Regions from separate parts of the Arthrobacter sp. 10L424 genome, predicted to be linked through region 1. Evidence: riboswitches for the same ligand, from Rfam matches in the RefSeq annotation. Region 1 holds a riboswitch; each other region holds the start of a gene.
The links. A riboswitch is a leader RNA that binds a small molecule or an ion and turns the genes downstream of it on or off. The one in region 1 is predicted to bind S-adenosylmethionine.

Region 1 (3,869 bases):
GGGACTTCTGGTCCTACTGCCTCGTGGCCGAAGGCGCCGTCGACATCGCCTGCGAGCCCGAGCTGAACCTCTACGACATGGCCGCCCTGGTACCCATCGTCACCGAGGCAGGCGGGCGCTTCACCTCCCTGGAAGGCGAAGACGGCCCCTTCGGCGGCAACGCCCTCGCCACCAACTCGATCCTCCACTCCGAGGTCCTCAAGCGCCTCAACCCCGGCCTGGACGACCTGCTCTAGCAACCCGCGGACCCGCCCCAAGGATTCCGCAACCTCCCTGTACGACGCTGTCCAAGACGGCCGGCCTCAGCCGGCCTCAAGGTAGGGCATCTTTTTGGGAGGAGAGCAGCCTTGTCTGACACAGCTCATGCCCGGACTGGCGGCACCGCCGGGATCGGCCCCGTACTACTGGTGCTCATGGCGAAGTACCGGGACCTGGGGCCCGAATCGGCCGCCGCACTGCACGCAGCCGCCACCGGGCTCGCGCCGCAGCTTCTCGCCGGCGGCTCGCCCGTCGCCGCTTCCGTGGTCCTGTCCACCTGCAACCGATTCGAAATCTACTGCGAAGTCCCGTCCGAGGCGGGCCTGGCAGCCGCCCGCACGGACGTCCTCGAGTCGGTCCATCTCGGTTCCGGGCTGCCCACGATCCGCCTTTCGGGCCTCTTCGAGGAACTACGGGGAACTGCGGCCGCGGAACACCTTTTCGCCGTTGCAGCGGGGCTGGATTCCGTCGTCGTGGGTGAACGCGAAGTCGCCGGCCAGGTCCGGCGCGCACTCTCGGACGCGCAGGCCGCCGGAACCACCAGCGGACGGCTGGGCAGGCTGTTCCAGGCCGCATCCCGCACCGCGAAGGACGTGGGGGCACAGACCGCACTCAGCAGCGCGAGCAGATCCATCGCTTCCGTTGCCCTGGACCTTGCCGCCGCCGGAGGCCCGCGGGACGGCACCAAACAGGCCGGAATCGCCGGCGCGTCGGCCGTTCTCTTCGGGACCGGCGCCTACGCCGCGTGCGTCGCGGAGCTGCTCCGGAACCGGAAATGTACCGACATTTCGGTCTTCTCCCACTCCGGCCGCGCGAAGACCTTCGTGGCGGCCAGGGGCGGCACCGCCCTCTCCGCCGGCCAGCTGCCGGCAGCCGTTGCGGGGGCGGACCTCCTCATTGGCTGCAGCGGCTCGGGGGCCCGGCTCGACGCTGCCGCCCTCACCTGGTGGCGTGAGGGTGCGGCCCGTCCGCTCACCATCATCGACCTCGCTCCCAGCCACGATTTCGACCCCCGCGTGGGCGGGCTGCCAGGCGTCGAACTCATCACGCTGGAATCGGTGCACCGCGCTGCTCCCCCGGCGGACGCCGCGGCGCTGCGCCGCGCCCGCGCCCTGGTCCAGCAGGCGGCACGCCACTTCGAGGAAGAGGAAGCCGGGCGCGCCGTGGACACCGCCGTCGTCGCCCTGCGCGAGCACCTCCATCAGGTCCTCCACAGCGAAATGGAACGCGTCAGCAAACAGCATGGCCGGTCTGCCTCGGCTGACGACGTGAACCTCGCCCTCCGGCATCTGATCCGGCGCCTGCTCCATACCCCGACGGTCCGCGGCCGGGAGCTCGCCGCGCTTGGGCGCCAGGACGACTACGCCGCTGCCCTCGATGCCCTGTTCGGCCTCAGCATCTCCACCGGCAGCCAGCGGACCGCCCCGAGCCGGGACGCCGCCCGGCCAGTCCGGGAACCCGCCGAAGAGCCCGCCGAAGCGGTCGCAGCGACGGCAAATCCGGTCTGCGGCGGCACCGCCCGCCCGGGCGCCGGATGCCCGGGAACCTGTTCAACTTTGCAGCTCCTGACGAGGCCCCGGACCGGCATCGCCGCAGCCAGCGCAGCGTGCTAGCGAGTGTGCTAGCGCCCGCGTAACAAACAGCTTCACAATCAGCCAGCACCTTTTCGCGCGGGCGGGGAATGTCCTAGGCTCGAAACAGGTCACGAGTGCCAGCGCTAAACCCCGGTTTGCTGGCCGGCAACCCTCCATTCGCGGCGGGGTGCCCCGGGTGACGACCTGGCCGGTCCGGAACGGACCCGGCAAGCGCGGATCCCCGGTACGTGGGGTCCTTTTCAAGCGAGGTCCCATGACGACTGCCACCATTCCCGCCACCCCCGAACTCCATGCCGTCGCCGGCCAAGCGCATCCCGATGCGCGGTTCGCCATCGCCCGCCGTCCGCTGGCCGCGGTGACGGGCGCCGAGATCCAGGCGCCGCTGATCCGGGGCGGCCACGTCCGCTACGCCAATCTGGACTACGGTGCCTCGGCGCCCGCACTGTCGGTGGTCTCGGCCTACCTCAACGAAATCCTGCCGTTCTACGCCAGCGTCCACCGCGGCGCCGGCTATGCCTCCCAGATCAGCACCTCGGTCTACGAGAACTCCCGCACCATCGTCCGCGATTTCGTGGGCGGCCGCCCGGACGACGCCGTGATCTTCACCCGGAACACCACCGACTCCCTGAACCTGCTGGCCGGCTGCCTGCCCGTCGTCGACGGCGTGCACACCGGCGAGGTTCTCTACCTCGACATCGAACACCATGCCAACCTTCTGCCCTGGCAGCGGGTGCCGCACCGCAGCGTCATCGCCGCGCCCACCCTCGCCGCCACGCTGGAACTGCTCCGCGGGGAACTCGCCCACGGCGGCGTCAGCCTGCTCGCCGTCACCGGCGCCTCCAACGTCACCGGAGAGATCCTGCCGATCCGGGCACTGGCCGCCCTGGCCCACGAATACGGCGCCCGGATCGTCGTCGACGCCGCCCAGCTGGCCCCGCACCGGCGGATCGACATCGCCGCGGACGGCGTCGACTACCTAGCGTTCTCCGGGCACAAGCTCTACGCGCCCTTCGGCGCGGGCGTGCTGGTGGGCCGTCCCGACTGGCTCGACGCCGGCACGCCGCACCTGGCCGGCGGCGGAGCCGTGCAGGACGCCCGGATTGACACGGTCAGCTGGACCACCGGCCCCGCCCGGCATGAAGGCGGCTCTCCCAATGTCCTCGGCGCCGCCACCCTGGCCCGGGCCACCCAGGTCATCGCCGGCCTGGACGTGGAACAGTGGCACGCGCACGAAAACGCCATCCGGTCGTTCCTCGTCGAGGGCCTCGCCCGGATCGACGGCGTGACCGTTCACCAGATCTTCGCGGACAGTGCGTCCTACGACGTGCCGGCAGGCCACGAACCGGGGAACGGGGCCGGCACCGGCACGATCGGCGTCGTCAATTTCTCCGTTGAAGGCTACGACGCGGGCCTGGTGGCGGCGTATCTCTCGGCCGAACACGGCATCGGGCTGCGCGACGGCCGGTTCTGCGCGCACCCCCTGCTCCGTCGGCTCGGGCTGCCCTCCGGCTCGCTGCGGGCCAGCTTCGGAGTCGGGTCCCGGCTGGAGGACGCCCAGCGTCTGCTCGCCGGTATCCAGGAGCTGCGCCAGACCGGCCTCGGCTGGGACTACGTGGTGGACGCGGGAAGGTGGGTTCCGGCCAACGACACCCGCAGCTACCCGCACTGGGCACCCAACACGCCCGGCACTGCCGGCGCGGCCCCCTGCACCCAGGACTGACCGGGCGGGGAACCAACCTGGCATCGCAGCCCCTGCCGCGTGCGGTAAATTCGAAAGGTACCCATCCGGACCTGCCGAAGGAGATCGCACGTGGCACGCGGTGGCCCCAAACTGCACGGGGAACGGCGCCAGGAGCTCGGGCAGAGCTTCCAGGACGGCGGGGAGCACTACGAACGCGTGCGCCCGGGCTACCCCGACGACTCGGCCGACTGGCTGATTCCCGCCGGGGCGAAGGACGCCGCGGACCTGGGCGCCGGCACCGGGAAGTTCACGGCGCTGCTGGCCGGGCGCGGGCT
Region 2 (3,869 bases), on a different contig from region 1:
CTGGGCGAAGGCAATCTGTTCGGCGGTGCTGCTGGCGCCCACCGAAAACACGCCGCAGCGCCGGACCCGGTCCGGGTAGCTGACGGCCCACTCGAGTGCCCGCGCCCCGCCCAGTGAACCGCCCAGCACGGCGTACCAGCTGCGGATGCCCAGGGCGTCCGCCAGCCTGGCTTCGGCCGCCGTCGTGTCCCGCAGGGTGACCAGCGGGAAGCGGGACCCCCAGGGCCGGCCGTCCGGCGCCGGCGTCGAGGGTCCCGTCGAGCCGTAGCAGCCGCCAAGGATGTTGATAGAGACGACGAAGTACTTGTCCGTGTCCACGGGGGCGCCGGGTCCGGCAAGCTGCTCCCACCACCCCGGTTCCTCGCCGGCACCCCGCGTGACGTGGGTGTCCCCCGTCAGGGCGTGTTCGATCAGCACCGCATTGGAGCCGTCCGGATTGAGGGTTCCCCAGGTCTCATAGCCAAGGGTGACATCCGGCAGCCGGGCGCCGGATTCGAGGTCCAGGTCGCCAATCCGGAGGTACCGGACCGTTCCATCCAGGGCTGCATCACCCGGAACCGGGGCCTGGACGTGGGCGGTCGTGTTTACGGGTGCACCCTGGCGGGTGACGGCAATCGTCATGTGAGGACCTAACTTCGCGCTTGCCCACCGTCAGCTGACCGGCAGGCCAGGTCTTCACCCGGGGCACCCCGCCGCGAAAGGAGGGTTGCCGGCCAGCAAGCCGGGGCTGTCGCTGGCACTCATGACCTGCACTGAGCTTACGAAATGCGGCGGCGTTGTGGCGAAGATTGTGACGCCCGTGTGACAGCCACATGCGTCAGCACCGCAGTTTCCCCACTTTTGAAGGCCGTGGGCGGCGGGTCGCCCCGGAGTGTCGGCGACTCCCGGCCTCATGCCCGCAAAGGTGGGGAAACTCGGCGTTGACCTCGCTTAGGCGTCCTTGGCCGCCCGGAAGCCGGCTTCGAGGTCCGCGAGGATGTCGTCGATGTGCTCCAGGCCCACGGACAGGCGCACCAGACCGGGGTTGACGCCGGCAACGGCCTGCTGCTCCGGGGAGAGCTGGCTGTGCGTGGTCGACGCCGGGTGGATGACCAGCGAGCGCACGTCACCGATGTTCGCGACGTGCGAGTGCAGCTCCAGGGCGTCGACGAACCGCTTGCCGGCCTCCGCTCCCCCGGCGATGTTGAAGGCCACGACGGCGCCGGTCCCCCTGGGCCCGTACTTGCGGCCGCGCTCGTACCAGGGGCTCGACGGCAGCCCGGCATAGGCGACCGATTCGACGTCGTCCCTGGCCTCGAGCCATTCGGCGACAGCGGTGGCGTTGGCGACGTGCCGCTCCACGCGCAGGCTCAGGGTCTCGATGCCCTGGGCGATGAGGAAGGCGTTGAACGGGGATACCGCCGAGCCGAGGTCGCGCAGCAGCTGGACGCGTGCCTTGAGGATGTAGGAGAGGTTGGCGCCGAGGGCGCCGTCCTTGCCGAGGTCCCGGGCGTAGACCAGGCCGTTGTAGGTGGGGTCAGGGGTGTTGAATCCCGGGTACCGCTCCGGATCCGCGCCGAAGTCGAAGTTGCCGGAGTCCACGATCACGCCGGCGATCGCGGCGCCGTGGCCGCCGAGGTACTTGGTGGCGGAGTGGACCACGATGTCCGCGCCCCATTCGATCGGCCGGATGAGGTACGGCGTGGAAAGGGTGTTGTCCACGATCAGCGGCACCCCGGCCTCATGGGCCACCTGCGAGATGCCCTCGATGTCCAGGACGTCCTGGCGCGGGTTGGAGACCACTTCGCCGAAGAACAGCTTGGTGTTGGGCTGCACGGCGTCGCGCCACTGGGCCAGGTTGTCCGGGTCCTCCACAAACGTTACGAAGATACCGAACTTCTTCAGGGTGTGCGCCAGGAGGTTGTAGGTGCCGCCGTAGAGGCTGGGGCTGGCCACCACATGGTCTCCGGCCTCGGCGATGTTCAGGATCGCGAAAGTCTCCGCGGCCTGCCCGGAGCTCAGCAAGAGCGCCGCGAGCCCGCCTTCCAGGCTGGCCACGCGCTGTTCCACGGCGTCCTGGGTGGGGTTGCCGATCCGGGTGTAGATGGGAGCCAGTTCGGCGAGGGCGAACCGGTTGGCGGCGCTTTCAGCGCTGGGGAAGACGAACGACGTCGTCTGGTAGATCGGAAGCGACCGGGCACCGGTGGCGCTGTCCGGCTCCTGGCCGGCGTGGATCTGGCGGGTTTCGAAGGACCAGGCGTTGGACATCGGAGACTCCTTTGGGGACTGGGCACAGACTGCCCGGAGCTCCTTGGCCCGGGTCAACTCTGGCGCCGCGCTTGCCTTCCGGCGGGCGCCGGACGGCCAGGTCTTCACCCGGGGCACCCCACCGCGATACGAGGGTTGCCGGCCAGCAAGCCGGGGCTGTGCGCTGGCACTCATGACCTGACCCCAGTCTAGGAACGGGTTCCGGGCTCTGGATAGCTTTGTGACGAAGATGAAGCCGGGCGGCCGGCTGGCCCGGCCGGGCCCCCTGGTTCCGCGCAATGACGCGGAAAAGAGCACTTCGGGGGCACCCCGAAAATGACATCCCATCTCGGTTAGGCGAGCCTAAGCTGAGAGCCGCATCACAAAGTGCCAAGATGAGGTCATGCGCATGGATCACGTCTCTTACGCCTGTGAACAAGATGGCCTCGCTGCCACCACCGAACGAATTGCGTCTGCCCTCGGCGTCGAAGCCGTGAAGGGCGGAGTACACCCCCGATTCGGGACCCGCAACATGATCATCCCGCTCGCGGGACACAAGTACCTGGAGGTCGTGGAGGTCCTGAACCACCCGGCCTCCGACAAGGCCCCCTTCGGCCAGGCCGTCCGTGCCCGCTCCGAAGCAGGCGGCGGCTGGATGGGCTGGTGCGTCGAGGTTGACGACCTGGCCCCGTTCGAGGAGCGGCTCGGCCGCGCCGCCGTCAACGGCAACCGCAAGTTCCCGGACGGCCGCGAACTGGTCTGGAAGCAGATCGGCATCCTCGGGCTCATCGCCGATCCCCAGGTCCCGTACATGCTCAGGTGGGAAGGCGACCCGGAACTCCACCCGTCGAAGGCCTACGAGAGCCAGGTCAAGATGTCCGCCCTCACGATTGCCGGCTCCGCCGAGCGCGTCACCGAATGGCTGGGTGTTCCGGTGGAAAAGCCGCTGGAAGACGTGGCCGTGAACTGGATCGCTCCCCGCGGAACCCCCGGCATCCTGTCCGTCACGTTCGAGACGGCCTCCGGAGCCGTCACGATCTGACGTTTCACCGCCCCACACTTCGGCCGCCATCAGCGGGTGCCAATGACGTCACCCACCGATGACGGCCGAAATACTTTAACGCCAATACAGAAACGGCGCACCGGCGGCCCGGCCGGCTCTGAAAGGCGACGCGGGGTCACTTCGCGCCCGTCCAGTGCCTCCGGATGGGCTCGAAGTGACTCCGCGTTGCTTTGTGTTGGTGCGCACTCAGCCCAGGCCGATGGCCTTGCCAAAGAGGCTGAAGCCGACGAATGCCACGATGTCCAGGACGGCGTGGGCGATCACGAGCGGCATCAGCCGGCGGGTTTTGGTGTAGACCACGGCGAAGATGACGCCCATGATGGCATTGCCGATGAACGGGCCGAACCCCTGGTACAGGTGGTAGCTGCCCCGCAGCATGGCGCTGGCGAAGATGGCCGCAGGCACGGACCAGCCGAGCTTCCCGAGCCGGTCCAGCAGGTAGCCCACCACGATCACTTCCTCCACGATCCCGTGCCGGATCGCGGAGAGGACCAGCACCGGCACCGTCCACCAGTAGGCGTCCAGCGCGCTGGGAATGATCGCCGTCGTGATGCCGAGCGCGCGGCCGGCGGCGTAGAGG
Region 3 (3,869 bases), on a different contig from region 1:
CAGCGGAAGGCGCCGTGGGTCTGCGGTGCGGCCCGGAACGACAGGGCATCCTGCACTGAGGCGTCCCGGCCGTCCTGCTCCAGCCAGCCGCCGCGGACCAGCCGGCGGACGTTCCCGGCGGAGACAGCCTGGCCGTCGACGGCCTTGGCCGCCTGCACGGCCGCGGAGAAGGGGCTGAGGTTCCCGCCGCCGTCGTACCGTGCGGTCGCTTCCAGCGAGAGCGCCAGCGCGGTGTCGGCCAGGTCCGCCAGGCGCAGGAGCCGTCCCAGCAGGAGCGCGCCCACGCCGATCGAGTAGGAGTTGGCGCTGACCAGGGCCAGAGCTTCCCCCGGCGCCAGGGCCAGGGGCTCCAGCCCGGCGGCGGCGAGTGCCTCCCCGCCGGGGACGGGTGGCCCGTCCGGAGAGAGGACTTGTCCCTCCCCGATGGCGACGGCGGCGACGGCGGCGAGCTGGGTCAGGTCCGAGGATCCCACGGAGCCGTCGCGCGGGATCGCGGGAAGCACACCGCGGTTGAACAGCCGGGCGTAGAAACGCGCCGTCTCCGGGCGCACCCCCGAGCCTCCGCGGCTGAAGCCGATCAGCCTGGCAAGGACCGTGGCGCGGGCTTCGGCGGCGTCCAGCAGCCCGCCGACGCCGCTGTCGTGGTAGCGGACCACCTGGATCTGGTAGGCGAGGATTGATTCCTCGGCCACTGCCGTGTCGCGGCCGGACCCCAGCAGCGTGTTGAGGCCGTAGACCTTGTGCCCGGACTCAATGGCCCGCTGGACCACCTCCCGGGAGCGGCCCAGCACTTCGAGGGCCTGTTCGCTCAGGACCACCCGCACGGAGGGGTCGGCGGCCGCCGCGGCGACCTCCCGGGCGTGCAGCCGGGCCGTGCCGATGAGGAAGGACGCTGCGGCGGCCGGCTGGTCGGTCATGGCGCTAGAAGTCCCGCAGGTTCCGGCGGAGGCCGCCGTCGCCGTAGCTGGTCCGTATCAGCCCCCGGCGGCGGAGCACGGGGGTCAGCCGGTCCAGGACGCCGTGGACCGTCGCGGGGTCCACGAACCCGGAGAAGAGGAACCCGTCGCCGCCCACCTGCGCCCCGGTCTCTTCGAGGTAGTCCGCGATCTCCTCGGCCGTGCCGATGATGCTGTCCCCCGCGCCGCCGCTGCGGGCCTGGAGGAGCTGGCGCAGCGTGGAACCCGGCGGCGCGGCCTTGGTGAAGTGGTCGAGGGTGCCCTGGTTGCTGTTGGTGTGCAGCTCCGGCAGCGGGGCGTCGAGGTCGAACTGCTTGAAGTCGATGACGGAGAGGTAGGAGATGGAGTTGAGCTGGCTGTCGATGTCCCGCTGCGTCAGGTCCCGGCGCCGGGCCCGCAGGTCCTCCGCCTCCGCCCGCGAGCCGACCACCGTGGGCTTGAGGACAAACAGCACCTTGACGTCATCCGGGTTCCGGCCGGCGGCGGCGGCCTCCGCCCGGATGGAGTCCCGGTAGGCCTTCATCCCGTCCGCTCCCCGGGCGAGCGCAATCGCGACGTCGGCGTTGCCCCCGGCGAAGGCCTTGCCCCGCGGGGAGGCCCCTGCCTGCACCAGCACGGGTTCCTCCGGCAATGGTGCCGTGTTCAGCGGCCCGCGGACCTTGAAGAACTCGCCGTCGTGGTGGATCGGGTGGACTTTGGTGTGGTCCGCGAAAATGCCCCCGCCTGCGTCCTCCCGGATCGCGTCCGGTTCCCAGCTGCGCCACAGCCGGCGGACCACATCCACGAATTCCTCGGCCTTCTCATAGCGCCGGTCGTGTTCGATCTGCTGATCCAGGCCGTAGTTCTGGGCAGCGAGGTCGCTGCCGGAGGTCACCACGTTCCAGCCCAGCTGTTCGTGCGAGAAGTGCTGCAGGGTGGCCAGCAGCCTCGCCGCCGTGAACGGCGGGTAGAAGGAGGCGCTGATCGTGGGCACGATGCCCAGGTGCCTCGTGGCGGAGAACAGGTACGGCACGAGGGCCAGCGGATCGTGTTTCGGCGCGAAGGACGCCTGCGCCAGGGAAACTTCCGCGCTGCCGCCGTAGGTGTCCGGGACGGTGAGGGAATCCTCGATGATGAAAAGGTCCAGGCAGGAACGTTCAAAGGCCCGGACCGCGTCCTGGTACAGCGCCGGCTTCTTCCAGTCATAGCCGATCCCGTAGCCGGGGGTTCCCCAGCCCTGGACGCCGAAGCCGTGGCCCACAAACCACCCAAAATGCAGCATGGGACCGACTGTAGGGGCATCCGAGGCGTTCACGGCCACCTGATTTCATCCGGCGTAAAGGGACTTCACCTCCCGTCATTATCCCCCCGGAACCGCCGGATGGGTCCCCGCACTCCGGCGGATTCCGTTACCTAACATGACGACGGCGGCGGTGCCGGCCGGCGTCGCGGGTGTTACGTTTTTGGTGAGTAATGAGAACCGGCGCCAAGCCCTGACTGGCCGGTCGGCAACCCTCCCTTTCGCGGCGGGGTGCCTCAGGTGAATACTCGGCATATCGACCAATTCGAGCTGCAAGCGTGAAAGAAGGAGATCCGTCGTGCCTGACGCGTCCGCCCCCGCTGTCCCCGATACAGCACCCCGTACAGTGCCAGCCCCGGCCCCCGCCGTCCCCGCTGCCGGGGAGAGACTGGCGTACCGCCTGTTCACCGGCCCCGACGACCGCGCCTTCTGCGAGCGCGTCTCGGCCGCCCTGGCCGAGGGCTATGTGCTGCACGGCGGCCCGGCCGTCACGTCCAACGGCGGCAGCGTCATCGTGGCCCAGGCCGTGGTGCTGCCGGCCGCGATCGCCAGCGCCGATGCCGCCGTCGCCAATGCCGTGGATGACCTGGAGTTCGACGGCGAGGGCCACGCGTGAGCTACGCCGGAGACCTCAGCCCGCAGGAGGCCTGGGCCAAGCTGGAGGACGGCGCCATCCTGGTGGACGTGCGCACCGAGGGCGAATGGGCCCACATCGGCATCCCGGACACCAACGAGACCGACAACGATCCGCTGTTCATCCAGTGGAACCTCGCCGGCGGCATCCCCAACGCGCGCTTCGTGGAACAGCTGAAACAGCAGGCCCCCGAAGAGCCGGGCACCGAACTGGTCTTCCTGTGCCGTTCCGGCGCCCGCTCCATCGCCGCAGCCATCGCCGCGACGGAGGCCGGCTTCACCTCCTACAACGTCCTCGAGGGCTTTGAAGGCGAACCGGACCGCTACGGGGAGCGCACCGTCAACGGCTGGAAGAACCGCGGCCTGCCCACCAACCTCGGAAAGCACTAAGTGGCCTTCAACCCCGATGCCGCCGGCTGGAGCGCCGACACCCAGGCCGTCCGCGGCGGGCTCGACCGCACCGGCTTCCAGGAAACGTCCGAGCCGATCTTCCTGAACTCCGGCTTCGTCTACGAATCCGCGGCCGCCGCCGAGCGTGCGTTCACCGGCGAGGACGAACGCTTCGTCTACTCCCGCTACGGCAACCCCTCGGTGGCCACGTTCCAGGAACGGCTCCGGCTGCTCGAAGGCACCGAGGCCTGCTTCGCCACCGCCTCGGGAATGTCCGCCGTCTTCACGGCCCTCGGCGCCCTGCTGGCCGCCGGCGACCGCGTCGTCGCGGCCCGCTCGCTGTTCGGCTCGTGCTTCGTGATCCTCAACGAGATCCTTCCCCGCTGGGGTGTGGAGACGGTCTTCGTGGACGGCCCGGACCTGGAGCAGTGGCGCGCCGCACTGTCGGAACCCACGACGGCGGTCTTCTTCGAATCGCCGTCGAACCCGATGCAGGAAATCGTGGACATCGCCGCCGTGAGCAACCTGGCGCACGCCGCCGGGGCGACCGTCGTCGTCGACAATGTCTTTGCCACTCCCCTGCTGCAGCGCTGCGGGGAGCTGGGCGCGGA

Region 2: it holds a riboswitch for S-adenosylmethionine, as region 1 does, so the genes downstream of both, AC1DC5_RS09845 (bifunctional o-acetylhomoserine/o-acetylserine sulfhydrylase) here and AC1DC5_RS13975 (aminotransferase class V-fold PLP-dependent enzyme) in region 1, are expected to answer to the same signal.
Region 3: it holds a riboswitch for S-adenosylmethionine, as region 1 does, so the genes downstream of both, AC1DC5_RS17000 (DUF1737 domain-containing protein) here and AC1DC5_RS13975 (aminotransferase class V-fold PLP-dependent enzyme) in region 1, are expected to answer to the same signal.

The regions. Positions count from the first base shown of each region.
Region 1 covers NZ_JBFTJH010000008.1:16,263-20,131, reverse strand. The annotation lists gene hisN (histidinol-phosphatase) at 1-236, shown strand, start outside; gene AC1DC5_RS13980 (glutamyl-tRNA reductase) at 414-1,871, shown strand; SAM riboswitch class IV at 1,959-2,072, shown strand; gene AC1DC5_RS13975 (aminotransferase class V-fold PLP-dependent enzyme) at 2,107-3,573, shown strand; gene AC1DC5_RS13970 (class I SAM-dependent methyltransferase) at 3,664-3,869, shown strand, end outside.
Region 2 covers NZ_JBFTJH010000004.1:24,968-28,836, reverse strand. The annotation lists gene metX (homoserine O-acetyltransferase MetX) at 1-621, opposite strand, end outside; SAM riboswitch class IV at 633-748, opposite strand; gene AC1DC5_RS09845 (bifunctional o-acetylhomoserine/o-acetylserine sulfhydrylase) at 931-2,304, opposite strand; SAM riboswitch class IV at 2,310-2,425, opposite strand; gene AC1DC5_RS09840 (VOC family protein) at 2,630-3,268, shown strand; gene AC1DC5_RS09835 (CPBP family intramembrane glutamic endopeptidase) at 3,476-3,869, opposite strand, start outside.
Region 3 covers NZ_JBFTJH010000011.1:127,273-131,141, forward strand. The annotation lists gene AC1DC5_RS16990 (aromatic amino acid ammonia-lyase) at 1-917, opposite strand, end outside; gene AC1DC5_RS16995 (NtaA/DmoA family FMN-dependent monooxygenase) at 922-2,217, opposite strand; SAM riboswitch class IV at 2,405-2,520, shown strand; gene AC1DC5_RS17000 (DUF1737 domain-containing protein) at 2,582-2,851, shown strand; gene AC1DC5_RS17005 (rhodanese-like domain-containing protein) at 2,848-3,258, shown strand; gene AC1DC5_RS17010 (O-succinylhomoserine sulfhydrylase) at 3,259-3,869, shown strand, end outside.